3 regions of the Cobetia sp. BL01 genome follow, and region 2 is predicted to be linked to each of the others. Evidence: predicted binding sites of a transcription regulator. Region 2 holds the regulator's gene; each other region holds the start of a gene.
What was found. Region 2 encodes sigma-54, which starts transcription at its own class of promoters, with help from an activator protein. Its sites were predicted from a motif close to TGGCACNNNNNTTGCTNT; they were not measured.
Positions count from the first base shown of each region.

Region 1 (9,977 bases), on a different contig from region 2:
TGCACGGTGATCTGGAGCAGCGCGAGCGTGATCAGACGTTGGTGATGTTCGCCAACAAAAGCACCTCGATTCTGGTGGCCACGGACGTCGCGGCACGCGGGCTGGATATCGACGCTCTGGATGCTGTCTTCAATTACCAGATCGCCCGGGACCTCGATGCCCACGTCCACCGTGTCGGGCGTACCGGTCGCGCGGGCAGCTCCGGTATCGCCTGTACGCTGTATACCGAGAAGGAAGACTATCGCTTGGCCAAGCTGGGAGATTTCCTCGAGCAGACGCTGGAAGCCGAGCCGCTGCCGGCGAAGAGCATGCTGACCCGTGAACCCTTCCGCGCGCGCATGGCGACGCTGCAGATCGATGGCGGCAAGAAGGACAAGCTGCGTCCCGGCGACATCCTCGGTGCCCTGACGGGCGATGGCGGCCTGCCGGGCAGCCAGATCGGCAAGATCAAGGTACTGGCCCGCACCACCTACGTGGCGGTGGAGCGCGATGTCGCCAAGGCCGCGCTGACCCAGTTGATGAACGGCAAGCTCAAGGGCCGTTCCTTCCGCGCGCGTCGCCTCAAGAGCTGACAGGGGCGCCCGCCTGATGGCGTGGAAATCAGCAGAGGAGTGACATGGCAGGTCCCACGTCTCTCATCTGGATCACGACCTTGTCATCACGTCATTCGATGCCCGCCACTTCGGCGGGCATCGTGCTTTTTGAGCAGTAGATTGACTCTCGCGGGCCATGACGGCGGTGGCTAAGCTTGGGGGTGACGGCCCTGATCGACAGGGCGCTGAACCGGTAACTCGTGATGACTGACAATCCCGCCGATAATCTTCGCATCCGTGAAGAACGTCTCATCGATCATGAGCGCATCTACCGCATCCATGAATCCGTGTTTGCCGGCCACCGGGAGGCTCGCCTGGGCGACAGACTGCGTCGCAGTGATCTGGCGCAGATCTCGCTGGTGGCCGAGCGCTTCTCTGACCCGGAAAGCGGGCGTCACCTCAGTGAAGGCGAAGGAGGGCTGCTGGGGCATGTGATGGCCTCGCGCGTGGAACTCTCCGGCTGTCCGGGGCGCGTGCTGATGGCATTGGCGCCTCTGGCGGTGTTGCCCCAGCACCAGCGTCATGGCATCGGCAAGCGGCTGGTGATCTCGGCGGTCAAGCGTTGTCGTCTGCTGGGAGCGGGCGCCGTGGTGGCGGCGGGTCATGCCGAATTCTATGCACATCTGGGCTTTCATCCGGCGCGCCATTACGGCCTTTATTGCCATCACGAGGATGTGCCTGGCGCCTTCGTGGCCATCGAGCTGGTGCCGGACTATCTGGCGGGGCTGGGAGGCGAGGTGCTGTTCGACCATGGTTTCTCTGACCTGGGCCTCTGACCTGGGCCTCTGGCTCGAGCGCAGATTCGCGCTCTGAGCCGGGCTCCTCGAAGGGGCTTGCCCTGTGGTGTGCCTCTTCACTCGGTCATCCCCTTGCAACTCGGCGTTGCGCCACCCTTGAAACCGCGCGACACCCGCTCCATGTCCTGTGTATCCCCGCGCTGTTGTCTGTACTGGTGTGCAGGCCGGGGCGTTATCCCGACCGATGATTCAAGGAGAGACATCATGAAGCTCAAGACTCTGGGTAGTTCGCTGATGATTGCCATGCTGGGTCTCGGTGGCCTGTCACTCGCCGGTTGCGAGGACGAGGGCCCGATGGAGAAGGCTGGCGAGAAGATGGACAATGCCGTGGAAGACGCCGGTGACAGCGTCGAGAACGCTACCGACAGCTGATGGCTGGCCGTGACTCGCTCACGAGCACGGCGAACCGCAAGGTGTGAATGCACAAAGGCCCCGCCTCTCAAGAGGCGGGGCCTTTGCATGTCAGGGCTCCGTGTATCAGGGCTCCGTATATCAGGGCTGCATGTGTCAGAGGTTTGAGAAAGTCTCAGGAAGAGACAGGCTCAGACAGACACGGGCTGCTGGTCGCTCTGCTGCTTGCGTTCCGCGACGGCGGCTTCATAGGCGCGGCCTTCCTCGGCCTCGGTGGCGGCGCTGAAGCGCACCAGCAGGGCGAACAGCGAGATCACGATCACGCCCATGCCCAGATACATCAGGCCTTCCTGGTAGGTCAGTTCTTCACTGCGGAACAGGAAACCCGCGGCGACAGCCCCCGCGTTGCCACCCGCGCCGACGATACCGGCCACCGCGCCCAGTGCCTTGCGATTGACGAAGGGCACGATCCCGAAGGTGGCGCCTTCCGCCATCTGCACGAACAGGCTGAACACCAGCATGATGCCGATGGCCACCGCGAGGGTTTCCATCTGGGCGAAGCCGACCAGCGCCACGCCTTCACACAGCAGCGCGATGAACAGCCAGCGCACGCGACCCTTGAGGCCGGACTGACGGGCGAACAGGTCGGAGAAGACGCCGCCCAGGGTGCGCGCGAACAGGTTCATCAGGCCGAACAGGCCCGCGATGAGGCCGGCGGTGGCGAGATCGAGGTCGAAGTGATCGAAGAAGTAGATGGCGGCGACGTTGTTGATGGTCAGCTCGACCCCGAAGCAGGCGCCGTAGACGAGGAACAGGGCCCAGACACGGATATCGCGTGCCGCCGCGCCGAAAGTGGCGCGCATGCTGTATTCCTTCTCGGCCTTGGGCAGCTCACCACGCTCACGCAGCTCGCTGAAGTTGCCGTCCGGGGCATCCTGGGTGAAGAAGTAGTAGGCGATCCCGGTGAGGAACAGCACGATGCCCGGCACGACCATCGCCAGACGCCAGCCCAGGGTCTGCTCGACGCCCAGCATCAGAAGGCCGGCCATCACCAGCGGCATCAGCATCTGGGTGGTGCCGCCGCCCAGGTTGCCCCAGCCGGCGGTGGTGGCATTGGCGGTGCCGACCACGTTGGGGCCGAACATCACGGAGGTATGGTACTGAGTGATGACGAAGGACGCGCCGATGGCACCGATGGCCAGACGGGCGAGGAAGAAGGATTCGAAGCTGTCGGCGAAGCCGATGCACATCACCGGCAGAGAGCCGAGGCACAGCAGCCAGGTGTAGGCCTTGCGTGGCCCGATGCGATCACACAGCACGCCGATGGCAAGTCGCACGATCACCGTGATGGCGACGGAGGCGATGATGGTGTTGCCGATCTGGGTCTTGGTCAGGCCGAGGTCATCGCGCACCACGGCCATCAAGGGCGCGATGCCGAACCAGCCGAAGAAGCAGACGTGGAAGGCGAACCACGACATGTGGAAGGCGCGCATCTGCGGGGTATTGAAGCTGAACAGCCGGATACGGCTGGCCTTGTTGCGAATATCCATGAGTGGGCTCCTGGTACAGCGTCGGTGCCGGACGCCAGGGTCTCGGCGCACGACGGGTGGTCGAACAGCTGTGAACGACAGCGGGGCGCCTCGTCATTGAGGGGCCTGGTTCGACGCACTCGTACTCCCGGGAGCCTGGTCCACGTCATGGATGATGCATGGCACGCTTGTCTGCCATTGCCTGACTCAAAGCAAGTAGCGCGCCACTTGCAGGGGTGTTGTGCGTCCAACCCCCGTCATATCAAGGGCTTGGAATCATCATGTCGGGCAAGACAGCAGTGGGGAGTAAGCAGGGCGATGCCCAGTGGCGGTGCGCGGTGGGGTGAAGATGATCCAGTCTGGCGCACGTGGCGGGCGAGAGATCGCCAGATCACGCCATGCATCATTGCTGTGCAGTCGGGCGCGCCCTTGCGCACTGCGGAAGGCCTTTCAGGCCAGCGCTGCACCAGTTTGTGGCATGAATCCTGCAGTGTCAGAGGCGTGACGCCATCCTGACTCCCGCTTGCGAAGACGCCGTCGTCCTTGATCTCGGACGTCGGTGCCTGATCGCTCGAGGCGTCGCCTGACACCCCGGCACCACCGCCTGACACACTGCCAAGGAAGCCTGATATGCCCGTGACCGTGTTGATCGTCGATGTGCGCAGCGAGCGTTCCGCCGCTCTGGAGCAGGCGCTGTTGAGCGCCGGCTTCGAGGTGGCGCTGCGGGTCGATGAACACGAGGACCTGCATGCGCTGGTGCAGCACCATCAGCCGGATGCCGTGATCATCGACGCCGACCTGCCCAGCCGTGACACCCTCGAGCACCTCGGCCAGCTGGGGCGTCACTATCCCAAGCCGATGATCATGCTGGCCAGTGAGGACGCGCCGGACCTGGTGCGCCAGGCGGCTGGCGCCGGCGTGTCCGCCTACGTGGTGGATCACGTCATGCCGGCGATGGTGCGCAGCATGGTCGAGGTGGCCATCACCAGCTTCGAGGCTCACCGTGCCCTCAAGGGCGAACTCAATCGCACCCAGACCACTCTGATACAGCGGCGCAGCGTGGATCGCGCCAAGGCGCTGGTGATGGAGAGTCGCGGACTGGGGGAGGATGCGGCCTACCAATATCTGCGCAAGACCGCGATGAATCGGCGTCTGGCATTGCACGAGCTGGCCGATGAGCTGCTCAAGGCGTCGCGTCGGCACTGAGCCGAGTCTCGTGATGTCCTTCTCTTTCGATCGTTCAAAAGGTGGATGTGATGCTCAGTGATTCTCTTCTCAATGGCCATCAGTTGACGCTGGGGTTGATGCCGCTCAATGACGCGGCACCTCTGGTGGTGGCGGAGCGTCAGGGGTTCTTCCGTGAGGAGGGGCTGGCCGTGACGCTCAAGTGGCAGCCGTCGTGGGCGGCACTGCGCGATGACCTGCAGACCGGCGTGTTGCAGGGCGCGCAGATGCTGGCGCTGATGCCGCTGACCTCGACCCTGGGGCTGGATGGCCGCGCCACACCGGTGATCAGCGCGATGACGCTCAATCTGGGCGGCAACTCCATCACCCTGTCGCGGGCCCTGATGGCGGCGCTGGCCGAGGAGGGGCATGACCTGGGCTCTCCGCTGGCGGTGTCTCGGGCGCTGGCGGCGCACGTGCAGGCGCGCCGCGAGCGTGGGGAGGCGGCGCTCAAGCTTGCCAGCGTGCATCCCTTCTCCTCGCACCGCTATCTGCTGCGTTACTGGCTGGCGGCCGGCGGGATCGACCCGAATCGCGACATCGAGATGCGTGCGGTGGCCCCGCCGTTGATGGCCGCCCAGCTGGCAAGTGGCGCGCTGGACGGCTTCTGTGTCGGAGAGCCCTGGAACAGTCTGGCCGCCGTGCAGGGCATGGGGCAGGTGGTGGCGGGCAGTCATGATATCTGGCGCTTCGGACAGGAAAAGGTGCTGGGCGTGCGCGAGGACTGGGCGGAGCAGCACCCGCTGGCGCATCAGGCGCTGATTCGCGCGCTGCTCAAGGCCTGTGCCTGGCTGGACCGCCCGGGCAACCGTGAGCAGGCCGCGCAGTGGCTGCATGATGAAGGCATGCAGGAAGTGCCGCTTTCGGTGGTGGCGCGTGGACTGCGCGACGTGGATGTCGAGCAGTCGGTGGAGGCGTTCCAGCGGGAAAATCCCGGCTGGACCATCTTCCATCGCTACGCGGCCAACTTCCCGTGGCGCTCGCAGACCCGCTGGTATGCCGCCCAGATGCAGCGCTGGGGGCATCTCGAGGGAGTCAGCGACAATGACCTCGAAGCGACCCTGGCACGCTGCGTACGCCCGGACCTCTACCGCAGCGCAGCCCGCAAGCTGGGCATGGTGGTGCCGGTGGCGGATGAGCGCAGCGAAGGCACGCATCCGGCACCCTGGTGGCTGAGCGGCGAGGCAGGGCAGGTGCCGATGCCGGCGGATGGCTTCATCGATGGGGCGGTCTTCGAATGACACCGCTGGCGCGCGCGGAAGCGTGAGGCGACAAGCCGAGGGGTGAGCAGTGGGAAGCGAGTCAAGAGGCGAGGGGTGAGGGGTGAGGGGTGAGGGGGTAGAGAAAAGACGCCCGCGAGCGCGAAACCTGTCGGCTCAGGCATGTTGGCAGTGCGGTTATGATATTCTCATCCCACTGCCAGCACCGCGTCAGGGGATCGCATGACCACTCGCAAGTCTCAGATTCGCAAGGATAATGTCGGCCGCATCCTGCTCGCCGCCGAAAAGATCTTCGCTCTCAAGGGCTATGTCGGCGCCAGCATGGTCGATATTGCCGCCGAGGTAGAGCTGCCCAAATCCAATCTGCATTACTACTTCAGCACCAAGGAAGCGCTGTATCGCGCGGTCCTCGATGGTCTGCTGGCGCTGTGGAAGGAAGATGCGCTGTGCTTCGAAGCCTATGACGACCCGCAGCTGGTGCTCTCCACCTATATTCGCGCCAAGATGATGCACTCGCGCCAGCGTCCGTATGGCTCCAAGGTATGGGCCAGCGAGATCATGCAGGGCGCGCCGGTGCTGGGCGAGGAGCTGACGGTGTGGCTCGACGAGTGGGCCGAGATGAAGAAGTCACGCCTGCGCCAGTGGATCAGTGAGGGGCGCATTGACAACGTCGATGCTTCCGCCTACCTGTACATGATCTGGGCCAGCACCCAGCACTACGCCGACTTCGACCACCAGATCGCGGTACTCAATCAGGGCAAGGCGCTGAGTGATCGCGAATTCGAGCAGGCGGTGCAGAACGTCACGCGGGTACTGCTGAAGGGCGTTGGCTTGTCCGCCTGAGTCATCAGGTGATGTCATTATCATATTACCCTAAGGCTAACAATGATCATCATTGATGGATCATGAGACCATTGAAAAGGGGCTGCCATTGCTGGCAGCCCCTTTCTGTTTTCACGCCACTGAACGTGGCGTCATGCGCTGGAATCTGTGCGGATCATCCAGATCTTGTCCGCAACGTCAGGGTCACGCCGCGCGATGCGGGTTGCGAGGGTCCTCCATCCAGTTCATGTACGGCTTGCCGGTGTCCTGCACTTCCATGGTGATGCAGTCCTCGACCGGGCAGGTGATCTCGCACAGGTTGCAGCCCACGCAGTCGGCGTCCTTCACCTCATAGCGGGCGGTGCCGTTGTCCCTGGCCAGATGCAGGATGGCCTGGTGCGAGGTGTCCTCGCAGGCGATGTAGCAGCGTCCGCAGCCGATGCACTTGTCCTGGTCGATCCGCGCGATCACCTGGTAGTTCATGTCCAGCTGCTTCCAGTCGGTGGTGTTGGGCACCGCCGCGCGGGAGAACTCGTCGATCCGCTGATAGCCCTTGCTGTCCATCCAGCGCCCCAGGCCGTCCTTCATCTCCTCGACGATACGGAAGCCGTGCAGCATCGCCGCGGTGCACACCTGCACGCTGCCCGCGCCGAGGGCGATGAATTCCGCGGCATCTTCCCAGTTGGAGATGCCGCCGATACCCGAGATCGGCAGGTTGGCGGTTTCCGGCGTGCGCGCGATCTCGGCCACCATGTTCAGCGCGATGGGCTTCACGGCGCTGCCGCAATAGCCGCCGTGGGTGCTGCGGTCACCGACGATGGGATGCGCGACCATGCGGTCGAGGTCCAGATGGGTGATGGAGTTGATGGTGTTGATCAGCGAGACGGCATCTGCGCCGCCACGCCAGGCCGCCTTGGCCGGTTCGCGCACGTCGGTGATGTTGGGGGTCAGCTTGACGATCACCGGCAGCGAGCTGTAGGTCTTGCACCAGCGCGTGACCTGCTCGACATACTCCGGCACCTGGCCCACCGCCGCGCCCATGCCGCGTTCCGGCATGCCGTGGGGACAGCCGAAGTTGAGCTCGATGCCGTCACAGCCGGTAGCCTCGACCTGCGGCAGGATGGTCTTCCAGGCCTCTTCCTCGCACGGCACCATCAGCGAGACGATCAGCGCGCGGTCCGGCCAGTCCTTCTTGACCTGGGTGATCTCGCGCAGGTTGATCTCCAGCGAGCGGTCGGTGATCAGCTCGATGTTGTTGAAGCCGCTGACCTCGCCATTCGGGCCATAGTGCGCCGAATAGCGCGAGGAGACGTTCACTGCCGCCGGGTCTTCCCCCAGCGTCTTCCAGACCACGCCACCCCAGCCGGCCTCGAAGGCGCGTACCACGTTGTAGGCCTTGTCGGTGGGCGGGGCGCTGGCCAGCCAGAAGGGGTTGGGGGCACGGATGCCGGCGAAGTTGACCGACAGATCGGCCTTGTAGCTGGCGACGTGATCGTCAGCCGCTGCAGAACTTGAACCAGAGCCTGCCGGACGCGCGTTGTCATCATTGAGCGGGGTATGAATGGTCATCAGGCGGCCTCCACCTTGAGCATCAGATCGTGATGGATGGCCTCGGCGGCCAGCTTGCCGTGGGCGACGGCTTGAACGGTGAGATCCTGTCCGCGGGCGATGCAGTCACCGCCGGCATAGACGCCCGGCAGACTGGTGCGCAGCATCTCGTCCACCTCTATCTTCGCCCCCTCGCGGGCCAGCCCCGCGGCATGCGCATCGCTCAGGCTCGCGTCATCGAAGCCCTGGCCGATGGCGGTGAAGACCCCATCGCAGGCCAGCGTGAAGGTCTCGCCGGTATCGACGAGTCGGCCATCCTCGACCCGTGTGCGCGCGAACTGCATCGCATTGAGCGCGGCGGCATCACTACCCTCACTGTCGCTTGCCACATCGATGGCCAGCGGGCGCGCCCAGGTGTGGATCATCACGCCATTGGCACGCGCGATTTCCTGCTCGTGATGGGTGGCGGACATCTGCTCCTCGCCACGCCGATAGACCAGGTCCACCGTCTGCGCGCCCAAGCGTTTGGCCTGCACGGCGATGTCGATGGCGGTGTTGCCGGCGCCGATCACCACCGCGTGCCTCGGCACTGCCAGCGCGTTCAGTTCGCCGCTCTGACGCAGCACCTTGATGAAGTCGGTGGCCGCCATCAGGCCGCTGGCATCCTCGCCGGTCAGGCCGAGGGCATGGCTGGTGCCAAGGCCGAGGCCCAGGAAGACGCTGTCGAACTCGCGTGTCAGTGCGGCCAGCGCCAGGTTGTCGCCGAGGCGCTGGCCATGGCGGATCTCGATGCCGCCGATCTCGAGCAGGAATTCGACTTCGCGGGCGGCGAAGTCATCGGTCAGCTTGTAGCGAGCGATGCCGTATTCATTCAGGCCACCGGCTTTCTCCTCGGCCTCGAAGATCACCACGTCGTGGCCGAAACGCGCCAGACGATGGGCGCAGGAAAGCCCGGCAGGCCCGGCACCGACCACGGCGATGCGCCGGCCGGTGCTGGCTGCCCGCGTGAACGGGTGAGCCTCGAACTGGGCGTTGTCCAGTGCATGGCGCTGCAGCAGACCGATCAGCACCGGCTGGCACTCATCGCCCTGATTGCGCACGCAGGACTGCTCACAGAGGATCTCGGTGGGGCAGACGCGGGCGCAGCTGCCACCGAGGATATTGGCATCGAGAATCTCGCTGGCGGCGCCGTCGAGATTGTCATCGTGGATACGGCGGATGAAGGTCGGAATATCGATGCTGGTCGGGCAGGCCTTGATGCAGGGCGCGTCATAGCAATACAGGCAACGCGAACTCTCGATGAAGGCCTGACGCTTGGTGAGCGCCGGATGCAGATCAGTGAAGCGCGCACTCAGCGCCTCTTCCGCGAGCCCGGACGGGGCCCAGTGGGAAGGAGTGGAGGATGTCGTCACGGTGTGGCTCCTGCCCGCGCTCAGGCGCGGGGTCGTTGTTGTTGGTCTTGCAGGCGAGTCAGGTTGCGCGGCTTGGTTGGCAACGCCTTGATTGGCAGCGCTTCGGGACCGGCAGCGCGTCAGGTGCGCTGCCAGGCCGTCGGTCAGTCGTGTCGTTCAGTCGTGCCGGTCTTGTCTTGTTCGAGTCGTTCGTCGGCCGTCAGCTGCGATCCACGGCGGTGACGACATTGCTCTCGGCGCGGGCCTTGAGCTGGTCGAAGACACTGGGGTAGGGCGGGCGTTCGACGTATTGGCCGTGACCGCGCTTGGCATGCAGCTCGCCATCGCGCCATGCCCAGTCGCCGCGGCTGATGGTGTGACGCGGGATACCCTTGACGGTGCGGCCTTCGAAGATGTTGAAGTCGATGTTCTGGTGGTGAGTCTTCGCCGAGATGGTGCGTTCGGCGTTGGGGTCCCAGACCACGATGTCGGCGTCGCTGCC
Region 1 is NZ_JBVBEE010000004.1:251,375-261,351, forward strand. Features, by position in the region: gene dbpA (ATP-dependent RNA helicase DbpA) at 1-572, shown strand, start outside; gene ACZYGA_RS09835 (GNAT family N-acetyltransferase) at 797-1,369, shown strand; gene ACZYGA_RS09840 (hypothetical protein) at 1,595-1,762, shown strand; gene ACZYGA_RS09845 (NarK family nitrate/nitrite MFS transporter) at 1,933-3,291, opposite strand; gene ACZYGA_RS09850 (ANTAR domain-containing response regulator) at 3,901-4,476, shown strand; gene ACZYGA_RS09855 (CmpA/NrtA family ABC transporter substrate-binding protein) at 4,527-5,735, shown strand; gene ACZYGA_RS09860 (TetR/AcrR family transcriptional regulator) at 5,937-6,557, shown strand; gene preA (NAD-dependent dihydropyrimidine dehydrogenase subunit PreA) at 6,741-8,105, opposite strand; gene ACZYGA_RS09870 (NAD(P)-dependent oxidoreductase) at 8,105-9,496, opposite strand; gene hydA (dihydropyrimidinase) at 9,696-9,977, opposite strand, start outside.
Region 1: the regulator sigma-54 is predicted to act here: its motif matches at 3,745-3,762, upstream of ACZYGA_RS09850 (ANTAR domain-containing response regulator).

Region 2 (9,977 bases):
CAGCGTCGCGGGCGCATCGGCCGTGGTCCGGGGCTGGTGCTGCTGGCCTGCTACCTCGGCTACACGGCCTGGCTTGCCATCAGCCTGACTCGCTGACGCCTATGGGCGGACAGGCCGGAACGATCAGGCCATCCGCCCCGTGTCAGCATCACGCCCGAGCCGTTGCAGCGCGTGAGTGACGCCTCTCTCACGTACCTTGAGTCCTGGCCACACACAGGCAACAATCTGAACATGACCAAGTCCTCCAGAATCCAGCCCGCCACCTCCGACATGTCTTCCACTGCCGATGATTCGCCCTCCAGCGGCCGCGATCACGCCGCCATGCAGGCGGATTTCCGCGCCAGCGCCCGACGCACCTTCGCGATCGAGGGCGCCGCCATCGCGGCACTGGAGCACCAGCTGGATGCAGAGTTCGATCGTGCCTGCCAGCTGATGATGGCGACCAAGGGCCGGGTGATCGTCACCGGCATGGGGAAATCCGGCCATATCGCCAGCAAGATCGCGGCGACTCTGGCCAGCACCGGCACGCCGGCGTTCTTCGTGCATCCCGGCGAAGCCAGCCATGGGGATCTCGGCATGATCACCTCGTCGGACACGGTGCTGGCACTGTCCAATTCCGGTGAAACCGCCGAAGTCACCGCCCTGCTGCCACTGCTCAAGCGCATGGGGACGCCGCTGGTCTCGATGACCGGCAAGCCCGGCTCGACGCTCGCGCGTGATGCAGACGCACACCTGGACACCAGCGTCGCCCAGGAGGCCTGTCCGCTGAACCTGGCACCGACGGCCTCCACGACCGCCGCACTGGTGATGGGGGATGCGCTGGCCGTGGCACTGCTGGAAGCCCGCGGCTTCACCGCCGAGGAGTTCGCACTCTCTCATCCCGGTGGCAGCCTTGGGCGGCGACTGCTGCTGCGCGTCCAGGACGTCATGCATCAAGGCGATGCCCTGCCACGCGTGGCGCTGGGCAGCCCGCTGCGCGATGCGCTGCTCGAGATCACCCGCCAGGGCATGGGGTTCACCTGCGTGATCGACGAGGACGAGCATCTGGTCGGCGTCTATACCGACGGGGATCTGCGCCGCACCCTGGATCAGCACGGCGATCTGCGTGCGCTCAAGGTCGATGACGTCATGACGCGCGGTGGCAAGACCATCCGTTCCAGCATGCTGGCCGCCGAGGCGGTGCGCATCATGGAAGAAAACCGCATCAGCGTTCTGGTAGTCTGTGACGAGGATGAGCACCCGATCGGCGCCATCCACATGCACGGCCTGCTGGCCAGCGGCGTGATCTGAACTCCCCCGCGGGATTGCTGTCTCTGCACGACAGTCCCGTGAGTCTGGCGAAGGCAGCACGCAGCCGTTGGCAGCCGTCGCCTACAGGAATGCGTCACGCATGCACGGAATGCGAGGAGAAAGACCATGAATGACATCACTTCCCTGGCGGAGGACTACCCCCAGGACATCATCGACCGCTCACGTCGCGTGCGCCTGCTGGCGCTGGATGTGGACGGCGTGCTGACGGACAACCGGCTGCACTACGATGCCAATGGCGTGGAAACCAAGAGCTTCCATGTCCAGGATGGCCACGGCCTCAAGCTGATCCTGCGCAGCGGTATCCGGGTCGCCTTGATCACGGGTCGCAGCTCGCCGATGGTGGAACGTCGCGCCAAGGAGCTGGGTATCCAGGACGTCATTCAGGGCCGCGAGGACAAGCTGGTCGCGCTGACCAACCTGTGTCGCGAGCACGATATCGCACTGGATGACGTGGCCTACTGCGGAGATGACCTGCCGGATCGCGAAGCCATCCGTCGCGTCGGTCTGGGGGTCAGCGTTCCCAACGCCATGCCCTATGTGATGAGCGAAGCCAACTGGGTGACCACGCGTCAGGGCGGTGATGGTGCCGTGCGCGAGATCTGTGATCTGCTGCTCAAGGCACAGGGCCACTGGGCCTCGGTGCTGGATACCTATCTGCAGGAGTCGCGCGCCTGATGCCACGTCTGCCCCGTCCCTCTCCGCGCCTGTGGCTGATGCTGCTGCTCCTGCTGGTCGGCGGCGTCATGGCCCTGATCGAGCAGCGCAACAGTCTGGAGTCGACAGTGGATGTCGACGCCAGCAGTGATGAGCCGGATTACTATCTCGAGGGGGCTGACATGACGCGCTTCGATGCGCGGGGAGTGTCGATCCAGTCGATGACCTCCCCGCACATCGAACACACGCCAGGCGATGACGTGACGCGTGCGCAGGCACCGAAGATCCGTACCAACGACAGCGAAGACCGTCGCTGGTACGCCACGGGTGACAGTGGCGTGTTGAGCGCCGGCGGCGACACCTTCACCCTCGAGGGCAATGCCAGACTGCGCCAGCCTTCGGATGCCTGGACACTGGACACCGACGTGCTGCATTACAGTCGTGAGCAGAACCGTGCCTGGAGTGACGTGCCGGTGGTGATCACCCAGAATGGTCAACGCGTCGAGAGTGACCGATTCAGCGCTGACCTCTCTCAGGATTCCGCCCAGCTGGAAGGCCGCGTCCGCAGTACCCTGCAACCCGGCAAGGGCAAGAGCGATGCCGCCCGGGAAGCCGAGACTCTCGACACCGGCAATGACACCACCCGTGACGATGATGGCCGCGTCTCCAGCACCTTCGATGCCGCACCGGCCCAGGATCAGTGAGCGCGCCCCTGCATGCGCCGAATCCTCTCTCCCCGATTTCCGCTTCACGATGGCCTGAGTGATCGTGAAGCCTTACCAGTTCTGCCAAGGAGCACTCCATGACTTCAACGACTCTCACGCCCTTGACGGTCTGGCGCCAGACACTCAGACCCGGTGTCATGGCCCTTGGCCTGGCACTTGGCATGACGACGCTTTCCCCGACCGCACTAGCGCTGGACAGCGATGCCAACCAGCCGATCAACATTGCCGCCGACTCACTGTCACTGGATGACAAGGCCGGCACGGCCACCTATACCGGTCGCGTGGAAATGCGCCAGGGCAGCATGAAGCTGGATGCCGCGCGCGTGGACATCAGTCGCGCCGACAGCGGCGAGATCTCCCTCGTCAAGGCCACCGGCCAGCGCGCCTACATGGAGCAGAAACCCGATACCGACGAGCGACTGGTCAAGGGCTGGGCGAATACCATTCGCTACCACGCGCTGGAGCGCCGGGTGGAACTGGTCGGCGATGCCCGTCTGGAGAAAGGCGACGACACCTTCGAAGGCGGCTACGTGGAATACTTCCTGGACAAGCGCCAGGTCAATGCCAGCAATGGCACCGATGCCTCATCCTCCGAGGGGTCACGCGTCCACATGACCCTGACGCCACGTGGCGCCAATGCCAGCAAGGACCAATGAGCATGACTGCTGCCAGCCCACGTACCCTCAGCGCTCGTCATCTGGCCAAGGCCTACAAGGGTCGCAAGGTCGTCAAGGACATCTCGCTGGAAATCCGCCAGGGTGACATCGTAGGCCTGCTGGGCCCCAACGGGGCCGGCAAGACGACCTCGTTCTACATGATCGTCGGCCTCGTGCGCTCGGATGCCGGTAGCGTGACCATCGATGACCACGACCTGTCCGGCGCCGCCATGCATCAGCGGGCTCGCGCCGGCATCGGCTATCTGCCCCAGGAAGCCTCGATCTTCCGCAAGCTCTCGGTATCCGACAACATCATGGCGATCCTCGAGACGCGCAAGGACCTGGATCGCAACGGACGCAAGGCACGCCTGGAGGAGCTGCTCAACGAGTTCAGCATCACGCATATTCGTGACAGTGCCGGCATGAGCCTTTCCGGCGGGGAGCGCCGCCGCGTGGAGATCGCTCGCGCACTGGCCACCGAGCCGGACTTCGTGCTGCTCGATGAGCCGTTTGCTGGCGTGGACCCCATCTCGGTGGGCGAGATCAAGAGCATCGTGCGCCAGCTGCGTGACCGCGGCATCGGGGTGCTCATCACCGATCACAACGTGCGCGAGACACTCGACATCTGCGATACCGCCTACATCGTGGGCGATGGCCAGATCATCGCGCATGGCGACGCCGACACCATCCTCGCCAACCAGCAAGTGCGTGATGTCTACCTGGGCCATGAGTTCAAGCTCTAGCCCGAGAGTGCCGTCAGCCTGGTAAGAGCCGTCAGCCTGGTAAGAGCCGTCAGCCTGACGAGAGCCGTCCGACCTCTTCTGCTCTCACCAGCACCCTCCAGCACCCGCCACTTCCTGCTTCACTGTCGGGGCCTCGTTCCCCGCCCCCTCACGCAAGCGCCTCGACATGCGCTTGCGTGATCTCCCCGTGAACCCTCCTGCTCTGCCACACCTCACTCGAATGCATGACGTCCATACCACCTTGGTGGCAACATGGCATGCAAGTTGCTTGAATATTCTCGACTGCCCCTTGTCAGTGCCCCGACCCACGGTATAGCGTAGATGCACGTTCCTTTGCCGTGAATGACAGACCCCATGAAACCCACCTTGCAGCTTCGACTCGGCACTTCCCTGACAATGACCCCGCAACTTCAGCAAGCGATCCAGCTGCTGCAGTTGTCGACGCTGGACCTGCGTCAGGAGATACAGCAGGCGCTTGAGTCAAACCCCATGCTGGAGCTTGACGAGGAATACGAGTCGCTGGATGTCGCGGAGACACAGGACAAGAGCGAGATCTCCACCTCCGAGACCAACAGCGAGATTCCTGAAGAATACCCTCTCGACAGTGACTGGTCGGACCTCTACCAGGATCACGCAGGCAGTCTGACCAGTTCCGGCAGCGGAAGCTCGAGCGAGGACGGGCCGGACTTCGATCGCAACACCAGTGTCGAAAGCCTGCAGGACCATCTGCGCTGGCAGCTGGCGATGACGGACCTCGATGCGCGTGAACGCCAGATGGCGGAGAGTCTGATCGATGCGGTGGATGGGGCCGGCTACCTGAGCATGAGCCTGGACGAACTGGTCGATGGTCTGCGAGGTCAGGGACTGCCCGGCCTCAAGGCGTCGGAACTCGAGCAGGTCCTGCTGCGCCTTCAGCAGTTCGATCCCACCGGTGTGTTCGCTCGAGACCTGCGGGAATGCCTGCTGCTGCAGCTGGCCCTGCTGCCGGACGATCTGCCGCTGCTGGCCCAGGCCCGCCGTCTGGTGCGGCAATTCCTCGAGGCACTGGGCAATGACGATCGCAAGCTGCTCAAGCGTCGCCTGAGCCTGGATGATGATGAACTGGATCACGTCATTCGTCTGGTACGGGCGCTCGACCCGCGCCCGGCGTCCGCCTGGGGTGAGCCTGCCAGTGATTACGTCATCCCGGACCTGCTGGTCCGTCATACGCGTCACGGCTGGCAGGTCGAGCTCAACCCGGAAGCGCTGCCCAAGCTGCGTATCCAGCCGGAATATGCCGCCCTCATCAAGCGGGCCGACAAGTCCGCGGACAACACCTTCCTCAAGGACAACCTTCAGGAAGCCCGCTGGCTGATGAAGAGCCTGTCCTCACGCAATGACACCCTGCTCAAGGTGGGCCGCGAGATCATGGCGCGCCAGATCGACTTCCTCGAGCAGGGGGAAGAAGGCATGAAGCCGCTGATCCTCGCCAACATCGCGGAAGTGGTCGAGATGCACGAATCCACCATCTCGCGGGTGACCACCCAGAAATATATCCACACCCCGAGAGGCGTGTTCGAACTCAAGTTCTTCTTCTCGAGTCAGGTGGGTGGCAGCGGCAACGGTGACGCGCATTCCAGCACCGCGATCCGCGCGCGCATTCGCAAGCTGATCTCGGAAGAACCGGCGCGCAAGCCATTGTCCGACTCACGCCTGGTGGATCTGCTGGCCAGTGATGGCATCGAGGTAGCGCGCCGGACGGTCGCCAAGTATCGCGAGGCCATGGGCATCCCCTCCTCCAGCGAGCGCAAGCGCTTGGCGTGAGTCTCGACAACGGATACCCGCAGGCCAGCGGGCTCCACACGTCGGAGCGCTGAAGCTCGCCCCCTTGCACCTGCCATCCTGGCATCATCTGCCAATCGGTCGTCTGAATACCGGTTGGCAATGCCTGTCCTTGCGACTGCGTGAGTGACTTCACGCCCCCAATTGCCTATTTTTCCAGCCACTTTTCTCCAGAGTGCTTTCTTTTTCCCTCACATCCCACGGACAGATAGCCAGGGGTCGCCACCGACTCCTGCCACACGAACGTCGACGTAAATGCTGACATTGGCCACAAACGGCCGGTTTCTCGAGCCCCATTCCGTCCGTGATGCGAGGCGATGCTCATGAAGAACCTGCTGATATCCCTCGCTGGGTTGAAGACAAGCCTTGCGCCACGATGCAGCGCAGCGTTGATCTTTGTTCAAAGCTTGGGCATTGTCGGGGTAGACGCTCGGTACACCGGCACCGCCGCTCTCGCCAGCAGATGATCGCCACGAGACCATGGCCGGAGTCAGAAAGTGGCCGCGCGTTCAATCAGGGTTTGCTCGCAGTCAAAAAGGGTTACAATTCAAAGGCAACCCGCTGGATAAAGGAGCGTGTCCATGCAAGTGAATATCACCGGGCATCATGTGGAACTCACCGATCCTCTCCGCGATTATGTCAACGAGAAGCTCGCTCGCCTCGAACGGCATTACGACAACATCACCAATGTTCAGGTGACACTGTCGATCGAGAAGGAACGCCAACAGGCTGCCTGCACCCTGCACGCCGCTGGCGCCGACCTCCATGCCCTGGCAGAAGACCCCAACATGTACGCTGCCATCGACGCGCTCGCCGACAAGCTGGACCGCCAGCTGGTCAAACACAAGGAAAAGTCCCAGGCTCGCTCTCAGGGCACCGGGACCCGTTGACCTTCTGCCATGACACTTGATCAGATTCTTCCCCCCGAGCGCACGCTCTACGGCGTCCCCGGGGGGAGCAAGAAGCGGGTGCTGGAATTCTTCAGCACCTTCATTGCTCAGAACATTCCCAGCCTGGACAGCCAGGAAGTCTTCTCGCGCCTGATCGGGCGCGAGAGACTGGGTTCGACGGGTATCGGCCACGGCGTGGCCGTGCCACATGCACGCAGTCCACACTGCAAGACCCCCATCGCGGCGTTCATGAAGCTCGGTGACCCCATCGACTTTGACGCCATCGATGGCGAACCCATCGATCTGCTGTTCGTGCTGCTGGTCCCCGAGGAGGCAGATGACACCCATCTCACTCTGCTCGGCCAGGTGGCGGAACTGCTCAACTCGCCCACCAACCGGGCAGCATTGCGCCAGGCAGACAGCCAGCGAGCATTGTTCGATGCCCTGACCTCGGCCATCGCCGAATTGCCGGCGCGCTGAACCTGCAAGCCCGGACTCGCTCCGGGCTTGTCGCTGACTGGCCTCAGGCACCCTCCGCTTTCACCTCATGCTGACCTCGCCCTGGGAGAGCACTCCATGAAGATCGTGATCATCAGTGGTCGCTCCGGTTCCGGCAAATCGATTGCCCTCCAGGCGCTGGAAGACATTGGCTACTATGCCATCGACAATCTGCCCGGCATGCTGCTGGCACCATTGGTCGAGCAGCTGGAAAAGGACAGCCCCACCCGCCGGCGCATCGCGGTCTCCATTGACGCGCGCAACCTCCCCGATGCCCTGAGTCGCTTCCCTGAACTGCTCGACAGCGTTCGTCAGAGCGGCATGAATGTGCAGGTCGTCTACCTGACCACGGACTCCCGTGTCCTGCTCGAACGCTATTCCGCGACCCGCCGCCGTCATCCGCTGACCCGCGACAATGACCGCACGCTGGCCGAGGCCATCGAGATCGAGCAGCAGACACTGGCCCCGATTCGTCAGAAGGCGGATCTTGTCATCGACTCGACCAACCTCAGCGTGCATGACCTGCGCTCGCGCATCACCGAACAGGTCGCGCAGCACAGCTCTCGTCATCTGACACTCACCTTCGAGTCCTTCGGCTTCAAGCATGGCGTGCCGACCGATGCCGACATGGTGTTCGATGCCCGCTGCCTGCCCAACCCCTACTGGGACATCAATCTGCGCAGCGATACCGGTCGTGATGACAGCGTGGCGGAATTCCTGCAGCGCTACCCGGACGTCAAGGCAATGCAGGATGACATCGCCGGCTGGCTGGAACGCTGGCTGCCCGCCTATCAGGCCAGCAATCGCAGCTACCTGACCGTTTCGGTGGGCTGTACCGGTGGCCAGCATCGCAGCGTCTATCTCTGCGAGCAGCTGGCCGAACATTTCGCCAAGCAGCTTCCTGAGGTGCGTCTACGCCACCGGGAACTGGGGATCCATACGGCCCTGGCGATCAGCGATACCCGTCAGGAGTCACACGATGCCCAGTCGTGAACTGGTTCTGACCAACAAGCGCGGGCTGCATGCTCGCGCTGCCACCAAGCTGGTCAACTGCTGTGCGCCCTTCGAGGCCACGGTCATGGTCAGTCACGGTGAGCGACGCGCCAACGCGGCCAACGTCATGGCGCTGCTGATGCTGGCAGCCCCGTGTGGCACGGCGCTGATCATCGATGTCGAGGGCGAACAGGCAGATGAGGCCCTGTCTGCGATCGAGTCCCTGTTCGAGGCGCGCTTCGAAGAGGAAGAATGACGCCGCCGCACCCCGTCTGACATCCCCCGCCCGCCGGCTTTCTGCCACTTTTTCCGCGCTGATTGCCCTATCGATAAGAAACAGTGTTTTCTTTTGTCGACGCGCCCCCCTGCGCCAATGGTAGAATCAACGCTGTCCTTCATGTCGACAGGGGAAGCCGACAGATGAGCAAGACGTCACGCAAACTCAAGCCAAGACTTGATCGCCTGTCACAGGCACTGGAAAGTGGCGAGCTGGATCAGGCAAGGCGCATGCTGAATCGCGGCCTGGCACCGGTGGACGTGGCCCACTTGCTGGAATCCTCCCCCCCCAAGGAGCGCAACCTGCTCTGGGAGCTGGTCGACGCCGAACTTCAGGGCGATGTGCTCCAATACCTTGGCGAGGATATCCAGAGCGACTTCCTCAAGGACATGGATGCCGAGGACGTCCTGGCCGCCACCGAGAATCTGGAACCGGATGATGTCGCCGACATCCTCCAGCGGCTTCCGAATGCCGTGATTCTCGAAGTCCTCGACTCCATGGAGGCGCAGGAACGCCAGCGGGTCGAGACGGTGCTGTCCTATCCCGAGGACACTGCCGGCGGCTTGATGAATACGGACACCATCACCATCCGTCCGGACATCACCCTGGATGTCGTGTTGCGTTACATCCGCCGTCACGAGCGACTTCCCGATTCCACCGACACCCTGCTGGTCGTCTCGCGCCGCGATGAATTCATCGGCGCCCTGCCCATCAACCGCCTGCTGGTCTCTGACCCCGGTGTCACGGTGCGCGAGGTGATGGATACCGACAGCGTGGTGATTCCGGCATTGATGCCGGAGAGCGAGGTCGCCTCGCTGTTCGAGAAGCATGACCTGATCTCGGCGCCTGTCGTCGGCGGTGATGGCAATCTGCTCGGGCGCATCACCATCGATGACGTGGTCGACGTCATCCGCGGCGATGCCGAGCACCAGGTCATGTCGATGGCGGGGATGGACGAGGATGAAGATACCTTCTCCCCGGTGATGCGCACCTCCTGGCGTCGCGCCATCTGGCTTGGCATCAACCTGCTGACCGCCTTCATGGCGTCCGCCGTGATCGGGATGTTCGAGGGCACCATCCAGAAGATCACCGCGCTGGCGGTACTGATGCCCATCGTCGCCAGCATGGGCGGCATTGCCGGCTCACAGGCACTGACGGTACTGATTCGCGGCATCGCACTGGGACACGTCAAGAGTGGCAACGTGCGCTGGCTTCTCAAGCGCGAAATCATCGTCGCGGGGCTCAATGGCCTGCTGTGGGCGGTGGTGGTCGCCGGGATCGCCATCGTCTGGTTCGGTGATGTCCAGCTGGGGGCCATCATCGGTGCCGCCATCATGATCAATCTGTTGATCGCGGCCGTGACCGGGACATTGCTGCCGATACTGCTCAAGAAGCTCAATATCGACCCG
Region 2 is NZ_JBVBEE010000002.1:484,379-494,355, forward strand. Features, by position in the region: gene ACZYGA_RS05805 (calcium/sodium antiporter) at 1-96, shown strand, start outside; gene ACZYGA_RS05810 (KpsF/GutQ family sugar-phosphate isomerase) at 322-1,290, shown strand; gene ACZYGA_RS05815 (KdsC family phosphatase) at 1,417-1,986, shown strand; gene lptC (LPS export ABC transporter periplasmic protein LptC) at 1,986-2,669, shown strand; gene lptA (lipopolysaccharide transport periplasmic protein LptA) at 2,768-3,346, shown strand; gene lptB (LPS export ABC transporter ATP-binding protein) at 3,349-4,089, shown strand; gene ACZYGA_RS05835 (RNA polymerase factor sigma-54) at 4,444-5,892, shown strand; gene hpf (ribosome hibernation-promoting factor, HPF/YfiA family) at 6,492-6,800, shown strand; gene ACZYGA_RS05845 (PTS sugar transporter subunit IIA) at 6,810-7,280, shown strand; gene rapZ (RNase adapter RapZ) at 7,377-8,291, shown strand; gene ACZYGA_RS05855 (HPr family phosphocarrier protein) at 8,278-8,547, shown strand; gene mgtE (magnesium transporter) at 8,712-9,977, shown strand, end outside.

Region 3 (9,977 bases), on a different contig from region 2:
GACCAGGGTGGTGCCATAGAGGCTGATGCTGATGATCTTCCAGGGATCGGCCTCTGCCGCCAGACAGGCCATCACGATCAGCACCACGGTGCCGATGAGTCCCATGACAGCGCCGAGACCGTGGCTGGCACTATGTAGCCATTCTTCAAACCGGGTATAGAGAGCGGGACGTGACGATGTCGGTGAGGGTGAGGGCTTGCGCATGGTGATGTCTCCGGCGCGGATTCCTCTCAAGCCTACTCTCTATAGGATGACGCCGTCATGTCACGCTCTTTCGCCGCCTTCATGGGCTCTCGATGGGCGGGAGCACATCAGTGCCCCCTCCCGCATCTCGATCTCTACTCGCTGCGCTCGATATCCACGTCGCTGGCGTGGGTGAAGTCATCGAGTGCCATCATGTGGCCAAGCTTGCCGGCCTTGGTCGAGAGGTATTGCTCGTTGTGCGGGTTCAGACCGGTGGTGATCGGCTGACGCTCGCTGATGGTGACGCCATCGCGGGTGAGCGCATCGACCTTGCGCGGGTTGTTGGTCATCAGCTTGAGGGTGCTGACCCCGAGATGCTCCAGCATCGGGACGCAGATATCGTAGCGGCGCATGTCAGCGCCGAAGCCCAGGCGCTCATTGGCTTCGACGGTATCGGCACCGCCATCCTGCAGCTCATAGGCGCGAATCTTGTTGAGCAAGCCGATGCCGCGCCCTTCCTGACGCAGGTAGAGCAGCACGCCACGTCCTTCGGCGGCAATGCGCTTGAGCGCTTCCTGCAGCTGATAGCCGCAGTCACAGCGCATGGAGAAGAGGGCGTCGCCGGTCAGGCACTCGGAATGCACACGGCCCAGCACCGGGGCACCGTCATCGATGTCGCCCAGGGTCAGAGCGATGTGGTCCTTGCCGGTGGTTTCGTCCTCGAAACCGTGCATGGTGAAGGTCGCCCAGGGGGTTGGCAGCCGCGAGGCGGCGATGAATCGAATGGTCACTGTTCACCTCGAACGCCCGAACAATCGCCGGGCTGAAAAAGCACGGGCATGCAGGGTCTCGGCAATGTCTCGATGAGTGATTCACGTCATTGGCGGCCAGCATGCAATCATCAGGCGAGTTTACCAGTCTGAAGCGTGCGACTCATCGCCTGCGATGGAAAAGCGTTGTTGCCGACACCACCACAATCCGTAGAAGCACTTCAGGAGGAGAGGCCGGGCGGGTGTCTGGGCGGAAAGCGAGGGGAAAGCCAATGCATTTGTTGCATCGTCGCGATGGGCGGGATTTTGCTCAGGCTCTGGTAGAATGCCGGGACATTCCCGAGCTGATGTGTGATTCCGATGACCCTGAAGAATGATCGCTTCCTGCGCGCGCTGGCCCGTCAGCCGGTTGACCGTACCCCTGTCTGGATGATGCGCCAGGCGGGCCGTTATCTGCCGGAATACCGTGAAATCCGCGGTCAGGCCGGTGGCTTCATGGACCTGTGCATGGACACCGCGCGTGCCTGCGAGGTGACGCTGCAGCCGCTGGAGCGTTTCCCGCTCGATGCCGCCATTCTGTTCTCCGACATCCTGACCATCCCGGATGCCATGGGCCTCGGGCTTTACTTCGAGACAGGTGAAGGTCCGAAATTCCGCAAGACGGTGCGCACCGCCGCGGAAATCGAGGCGCTGAGCGTTCCGAACGTCGAGCGTGATCTCGATTACGTCATGCGTGCTGTCTCGACCATCCGCCGCGAGCTGAACGGTCGCGTACCGCTGATCGGGTTCTCCGGCAGTCCCTGGACACTGGCGACCTATATGGTCGAGGGCGGTTCCAGCAAGGACTTCCGCCATGTGAAAGGCCTGATGTATTCCAGCCCCGAAGCCATGCATCAGTTGCTCGACACCCTCGCTCAGGCCGTCACCGATTACCTGAACGCCCAGATCGCGGCGGGTGCCCAGGCAGTGCAGATCTTCGATACCTGGGGCGGCACCCTGTCCACACCGGCCTATCTCGAGTTCTCGCTGCGTTACATGGAGCAGATCGTCGCTGGCCTCAAGCCTGACAGCGAAGGCAATCGCGTGCCGGTGATCCTGTTCACAAAGAATGGCGGCCAGTGGCTCGAGCACATCGCCGCCAGCGGTTGTGACGGTGTCGGCCTGGACTGGACCACCGAGATGTCGGATGCGCGCGCGCGCGTCGGCCATCGCGTGGCCTTGCAGGGCAATCTGGACCCGAATGCGCTGTTCGGCACTCCCGCCGCGATTCGTGCCGAAGTCGGCCGCATTCTCGATAGCTACGGTCAGGGGCCTGGCCACATCTTCAACCTGGGGCATGGCATCAGCCAGTTCACTGACCCGGGCAACGTCAATGCTCTGATGGACGCTCTGCATGAGCTGAGCCCCGCCTATCATCAGGATGACACCGCCAACGCCACGCCGCTGGCGCGCGATTGAACCATGTCACTGATGGCTGACAGCCCCGCCGTGTCTTTCATGGCGGGGTATCACGCATGACGCCGCTGGAGCAACGCCTCGCGCCGAGGCGAGGCTGGGCGTGCGTGGCACTGTTCTGCCTGCTGCTGATCCTGTTCGGCACGCTCTCGCCGGGTGAGCCTCACCCGGAGCAGACCTTCCCCTGGGACAAGCTGCAGCATTTCTCCGCCTTCGCCTTGCTGGCACTGACCACGCGGCTGGCCGGGTTGAGCAGTCTTGTCATCCTGCCCGCCTTGCTGCTGCTGGGCGTTGGCATCGAGGGGCTGCAGCTGGTGATTCCCTATCGCGGGGCAGAAGTGCTGGATGCGCTGGCGGATTTCCTCGGCATTCTTGCCGGGCTTGGCTGCCATCTGGGCGGACGTCTGATGGTGCGCCTGAGCCGCCTGTGACGGGCCGTGTGCCAGGCCTCTACCCGCCAGAAGAGGCCTGGCGGGTGAGTCATTGGTCATCGCGCATCAACCCCAGTGCCTCGAGATCGTGCACAAGCTCTTTCCACTCCGCGTGTCTTTGGCTATGGTGCTGCGCCTGAGTCCTGTTGATTGATCAGGACTGCATCGCCCGATGACGCGTGCGTCGATGATTCAGGCCTTGAGGGTCTGATGTCCCGTCCTCTTATTCATACCTTGATATCCGACTCCGATATCCCTTGTGAGGGTTCTCATGACCGAACATCTCGATGGCTCCTGGTTCACCGAAATCTTCGACCGCCACGGCAGCGCCTTCTCACTCAAGGTCAGCCACAAGCTGCATGACGAGCAGACGCCTTATCAGCACCTTGAGGTCTATGCCACCGAGACCTACGGCAATCTGATGGTGCTGGACGGCTGCGTGATGCTGACCGACCGCGACAACTTCCTCTATCACGAGATGATGTCGCATCCGGCGCTGTTCACCCACGCGGCCCCCAAGCGTGTCGTCATCATCGGGGGGGGCGACTGTGGCACCCTGCGTGAGGTGCTCAAGCACCCGGGCGTGGAGAAGGTCACCCAGATCGACATCGATCCGGCGGTCACGCGGGCTTCCGAGCAGTTCTTCCCGGCACTGGTCGAGTCCAATGATGACCCGCGTGCCGAGCTGCTGTTCGAGGATGGCGTCAAGTGGGTCGACAACTGCCCGGACGAGAGCATCGACGTGCTGATCGTCGATTCCACGGATCCGGTCGGTCCGGCGGAAGGTCTGTTCAAGACCGACTTCCTCAAGCGCTGCCACCGTATCCTCAAGCAGGGGGGGGTGATGGTGCAGCAGAGCGAGTCGCCGCTGTATCACACCGACTCCATCATCAAGGACCTGCGCAACGACATGGGCGAAGCGGGCTTCGACAGCGTCGCGACCCTGCCGTTCCCGCAGCCGGTATACCCGTCCGGCTGGTGGAGCTGCACCCTGGCGGGCAAGGGATGTGACGTGAAGTCCTTCCGTGAGGAAGACGCGGCTGCGGCCAGCTTCGCGCGCGATTTCTATACCGTGGAAGGCCATCGTGCCGCCCTGGTACTGCCTCCCTTCATGCAGCGTCTGCTGGAAGACTGAGTCATCCAGAAGCGCATCGGGGCGTGAAGAATGCGTTTCAGTGCGCGGTAGCGTTGAGTCAGGGGGGCTGCGACATTGGTCGCAACTCCCCAGACCGGAGCGCAGGAAAGTTCAAGAACGGCCGTTTCGTCATGAAACGGCCGTTTTTATTTTGCACCGATATGAAGCGAACGAGGCGTCAGACGCCACTATCTGCACGCTTGTCTCGCCATATGATCGACGGTCGGCATCGGGAGGTTTGGCCGTTTTCACTGCCGTTCGGCTGTTTTTTCAGCGTTGAACGCAGCGGATCACACGATAGGCGGAAATTGGAACGGAGCTTGCTATTGTCGAGGGGTGCCATGCACAGCATTGCACCATCACCGTCTCGGGGTGTTTCCGAGCGGATTCCAGACATACGCGAGGGATTCAAGATGCATAACAACAAGAAGCCACTGCTGATCGCTAGCGCCGCCCTCCTGGCTGCCTCGGTAGCCAGTGGTGCCAGTGCCGCGACTCTGGACAGCGTCAAGGAAAAGGGCTTTGTCCAGTGTGGTGTCAGCACCGGTCTGCCGGGCTTCTCGGCGCCGGATGACGCCGGCAACTGGCAGGGCCTGGATGTCGATGTCTGCCGTGGTGTCGCGGCGGCTGTGCTGGGTGATGCCAGCAAGGTGCGCTACGTCCCGCTGACGGCCAAGGAACGCTTCACCGCGCTGCAGTCCGGTGAAATCGATGTCCTGTCGCGCAACACCACCTGGACCGCCACGCGTGACACGTCTCTGGGCCTCAACTTCGCCGGCGTGAACTATTACGACGGCCAGGGCTTCATGGTCAGCAAGGACCTGGGGGTCTCCAGTGCCAAGGAGCTGGATGGCGCGGCGGTCTGTATCCAGTCCGGTACCACCACCGAGCTGAACCTGGCGGATTACTTCCGCCTCAACGAGATGTCCTTCGAGCCGGTCGTCTTCGACACCTCCGACCAGACCGTCAAGGGCTTCGAAGCGGGCCGCTGTGACGTCCTGACCTCCGACCAGTCCCAGCTCTACGCCCTGCGCATCAAGCTCTCCGATCCGGCCTCCGCCATGGTACTGCCGGAAGTCATCTCCAAGGAGCCGCTGGGCCCCGTCGTCCGTCAGGGCGATGACCAGTGGTTCAACATCGTCAAATGGACCCTGTTCGCTCAGATCAACGCCGAAGAGATGGGCCTGACCTCCGACAACATCGAAGCCAAGAAGTCGGATACCAATCCCAATGTCGCGCGTCTGGTCGGTGCCGATGGCAACTACGGCGAAGCCATGGGGCTGCCGGCTGACTGGGCCTATCAGGTCATCAAGCAGGTGGGCAACTACGGGCAGATGTTCGAGCGCAATGTCGGCACCGGCTCCGCTCTGGGGATCGAGCGTGGTCTGAACGCGCTGTGGACCGACGGCGGCGTCCAGTACGCACCGCCCGTTCGCTGATGCCTCGGCTCGCCTGGAGGTCCAGCGCGAGCCGGGTGAACCGTGACGCAGGCTGAGCAAGGACGCTGGCCAGGGAGAAGTGGCCATACGGTCATTTCCCCTGGCCAGCGTCGTGAGGGGCTTGGTCTGTTCCCCGTGATCCTTTCCTCGAGTGCCGAGAGATAACTGATCTGCCGTTCGATAGGGCGGCAGACGGAAGTCGCATAGCTTTCCGGCGGAGATTGCCTGTATGACACAACCTGCTTCTCGCCCGCCGGCCACGGTCAAGCCGCCATTCTGGCGTGACCCGGCCAAGCGAGCACTGATCTTCCAACTTCTGATGCTGGCAGGCGTGTTCGGCGTGTTGGCGATCATCGTCAGCAATACCCTGACCAACCTCGAAAGCCGTGGCATCACCACCGGCTTTGCCTTCCTGGACAACACCGCAGGCTTTGGCATTCTGCAAAGTCTGATCGACTATTCCGAGCAGTCCACCTATGGCGATACCTTCATCGTCGGTCTGCTCAACACTCTGCTGGTATCCGCACTGGGCGTCATCGCGGCCACCGTGATCGGCTTCATCATGGGGATCGCCCGTCTCTCCCCCAACTGGCTGATCTCGCGGCTGGCGGCGGTCTACATCGAAGTCTTCCGCAACATTCCCCTGCTGCTGCAGATCTTCTTCTGGTACTTCGCCGTTCTTCGCACTCTGCCGAGTCCGCGAGGTTCGCTGTCGCTGGGCGAGGCCTTCTTCCTCAACGTGCGCGGTCTGTTCGTGCCGGCACCGATCACCTCCAGCGGCTTCTCGGTGGTGATTGCCGTGTTCGTGCTGGCCGTCGTCGCCAGCGGCATCTTCAGCTACTGGAACCGCCAGCGTCAGGCCCGTACCGGTCAGCGCTTGCCGGCGGGCTGGATCTCGCTCGGTCTGATCATCGTGGCGCCGCTGCTGGCCTACTTCGCGATGGGCATGCCGCTGAGCTGGGAGCTGCCGGAACTCAAGGGCTTCAACTTCCGTGGCGGCATTACGGTCGTTCCCGAGTTCCTCGCCCTGTGGGTCGCGCTGTCGGTCTACACCGCGGCGTTCATTGCCGAGATCGTGCGTTCCGGCATCGAAGCGGTACCGCACGGCCAGACGGAAGCCTCACGGGCGCTGTCGCTGACCGGTGGCATGACGCTGCGCCTCGTGGTGGTGCCACAGGCACTGCGCGTCATCATCCCGCCGCTGACCAGCCAGTACCTGAACCTGATCAAGAACTCGTCGCTGGCCACGGCCATCGGCTATCCCGATCTGGTCTCGGTCTTCGCGGGTACCACGCTCAACCAGACGGGTCAGGCCATCGAGGTGATCGCCATGACGATGCTGGTGTATCTGACCATCAGTCTGCTGGTCTCCATGTTCATGAACTGGTTCAACGCCCGCATGGCGTTGGTCGAGCGCTGAGGGTCTGCCCATGTCGATTGAAAAGACCCTGTCACGGGTTACCGAGAAGATGATCGATTCCCGCCCGGCGCCAAGCGACAGCATCGGTGCGGTGGCCTGGCTGCGAGCCAATCTGTTCGCCGGACCGATCAATACGCTGTTCACGCTGTTCGCGCTGTATCTGGTCTACCTGCTGGTGGTGCCCAGCCTGCAATGGGCGCTGATCGATGCCGACTGGAGTGGCACATCGCGTGCTGATTGCACGGGTGAGGGGGCCTGCTGGGTCTTCATCAGTGCGCGCCTCGATCAGTTCATCTATGGCTTCTATCCGAGTGAGGAGACCTGGCGGGTCGATATCGTGTTCGCCATCTTTGCCGCGCTGATCGCCTGGCTGGCGATTCCGAAACTGCCGGCAAAGGGCTGGGTCGCCATCGTCACGCTGGCGGTCTTCCCCTTCATCGCCTACTTCCTGCTGCATGGTGGCAGCTTCGGGCTCGAGGTCGTCGGCACCCACGAGTGGGGCGGCCTGATGCTGACACTGGTGCTGGCGGTGGTGGGCATCGTGGCGGCATTGCCGCTGGGGATCCTGCTGGCGCTGGGACGGCGTTCCGAGATGCCGATCGTGAAGAGCATCTGCGTCGTGTTCATCGAGTTCTGGCGCGGGGTACCGTTGATCACCGTGCTGTTCATGGCCTCGGTGATGTTGCCGCTGTTCGTGCCCGGTGAGGTCAATCTGGACAAGCTGGTGCGTGCGCTGATCGGCATCACCCTGTTCCAGAGTGCCTACATGGCGGAGGTGGTGCGTGGTGGCCTGCAGGCGATCCCGAAAGGGCAGACCGAGGCCGGCATGGCGCTGGGGCTGGGCTACTGGCGCAACATGGGGCTGATCGTGCTGCCCCAGGCGCTCAAGATGATGATCCCCGGCATCGTCAACACCTTCATCGCCCTGTTCAAGGACACCTCGCTGGTGCTGATCATCGGGCTCTTCGATCTGCTCGCCATCGTGCAGGCCGGTCTCGCCGACCCCAAATGGCTGGGCTACTCCATCGAGGGCTATGCCTTCGTGGCACTGGTCTTCTGGGTCTTCTGCTTCAGCATGTCGCGCTACAGCCAGTATCTCGAGCGCCTGCTGCATACCGGTCACAAGAAGCGCTGATCACGGCGCCAAGGAATCTTCATCATGACAACGACAACATCTGTCTCGCAGGGCAACACCGGTGCCGATGAGCGCCCGATGATCGAACTCAAGGGCCTCAACAAGTGGTACGGCGACTTCCACGTGCTGCGCGACATCAATCTGAGCGTGCGCAAGGGCGAACGTATCGTCATCTGCGGGCCTTCAGGGTCCGGCAAGTCGACGATGATCCGCTGCATCAACCATCTCGAGGAGCATCAGGAAGGCGATATCGTGGTCAACGGCATGCCGCTGACCCAGGACATCAAGCAGATCGAGGCGATCCGTCGCAACGTCGGCATGGTCTTCCAGCACTTCAATCTGTTCCCGCATCTGACGGTGCTGGAGAACTGCTGTCTGGCGCCGATCTGGGTACAGAAGCGGCCACGCCGCGAGGCGGAAGCCGAAGCCATGAAGTACCTGGAGCGGGTGCGCATCGCCGATCAGGCTCACAAGTTCCCGGGGCAGCTGTCCGGTGGCCAGCAGCAGCGTGTCGCGATCGCACGCTCGCTGTGTCTGAGCCCGGAGGTGATGCTGTTCGATGAGCCGACGTCGGCGCTGGACCCGGAGATGATCAAGGAAGTGCTGGATGTCATGGTCGAACTGGCCAATGAAGGCATGACCATGCTGTGCGTGACCCACGAGATGGGCTTCGCCAAGACGGTGGCGGATCGTGTCATCTTCATGGATCAGGGGCAGATCATCGAAGAGAACGCGCCGGAGCCGTTCTTCAAAAATCCGCAGTCCGAGCGGACCCAGCTGTTCCTCAGCCAGATACTGGGGCATTGAGGCCACGGACTGATTGGATGATGTGAGCCGCAGAAAAGACAACGCCCTGTGTGATGACAATCACACAGGGCGTTTTCGTATGTCTTCCACAAGGGTGTCAGTGAGTGCTCGCTTCGTCCGAGCGCCACTCATCGTGACGTGTCATCAGAGACTGGGTTCCGTCCTGCGTGCCTCGGTGCTGCTGGTGTCCGGAAGCTCATCGTCGCCGCCCAGGCTCGGTTCCTGCGGCTTGGCGGCGGCCTTGGACGATGCTTCGGCAGGCGTCGGTGCCGCCGGTGTGGCAGCTGATGCCTCTTCGCCCTCGCGCGGCCAGGTGACACTGCGCGGCTTGCCGACCCAGCTGTCGTCATCGTCATGCACGGCAGGGCGACGTGAGATGGAGCGCGTGACAAGCGCGGCCGCATCCAGCGAGTGGTTGGCGCCACGTACGCTCATCACGTGATGCGGTGCCATCAACAGCTCGAACAGCAGACGCGTGAGAACGAAGGCCAGCAGGAAACTGCCGACACCCTGAGACAGGACTGGCCATTGTGCCAGCAGTGAATTGTCCGGCCCGATGGGCGTCAGGTGCTGCAGCGTCCAACCGGTAGCCGCGACCAGAAGGCCCAGCTGAATCGACAGGTGAGCGGTGACCAGCACACGGCGGGGCAGTGGGCGGCGCATCAGGAGCAGATCGCGCATCGAGACATCTCCGGAACAGAGCAAAAGAGTGAGAGGGCGAGAAAGAGGACAGAGCGGGCCCTGTGTGCAGCGGATGTTAGCACGCACTTCGCCAGCCGCGTCATGTCCGGGAGTGGCGACGGCCATGTCGTCATGTCGGCAATTCTCCTCGCTTGGGTGTGGAAAAATTACCCCCACAGTCCGGCAAGGGTTGAATGTTCACTCCGCTGCCAGCATGTCCTCTGATGAACGCAGAAGATGATCGTCAATATCTGATCAACGACGCCTCACGAGAGACAGGGAGTGTGTAAATGGTTACTTACATCGTTGCTGCTGATGCCGCCCGCGCTCGTATCTTTGCCCGTGCTGCCGGCAAGGTCACTGAAGTGGACAGCCTCGTACATCCTGAAAGCCGTCAGCATACCGGTGACTTGAGAACCGGTGGCAAGGGCGAGTCCAGTGGCGGGCACGGTAGCCTGCATCAGACGGGAGATGATGGCGCGACCTCGGACAAGCATCAGGACTTCTTCGCCAAGGAAGTG
Region 3 is NZ_JBVBEE010000005.1:218,017-227,993, forward strand. Features, by position in the region: gene trhA (PAQR family membrane homeostasis protein TrhA) at 1-204, opposite strand, end outside; gene ribA (GTP cyclohydrolase II) at 339-974, opposite strand; gene hemE (uroporphyrinogen decarboxylase) at 1,314-2,411, shown strand; gene ACZYGA_RS11600 (VanZ family protein) at 2,468-2,839, shown strand; gene speE (polyamine aminopropyltransferase) at 3,111-3,974, shown strand; gene ACZYGA_RS11610 (amino acid ABC transporter substrate-binding protein) at 4,388-5,413, shown strand; gene ACZYGA_RS11615 (amino acid ABC transporter permease) at 5,643-6,833, shown strand; gene ACZYGA_RS11620 (amino acid ABC transporter permease) at 6,844-7,968, shown strand; gene ACZYGA_RS11625 (amino acid ABC transporter ATP-binding protein) at 8,047-8,775, shown strand; gene ACZYGA_RS11630 (hypothetical protein) at 8,920-9,456, opposite strand; gene ACZYGA_RS11635 (host attachment protein) at 9,747-9,977, shown strand, end outside.
Region 3: the regulator sigma-54 is predicted to act here: its motif matches at 4,284-4,301, upstream of ACZYGA_RS11610 (amino acid ABC transporter substrate-binding protein).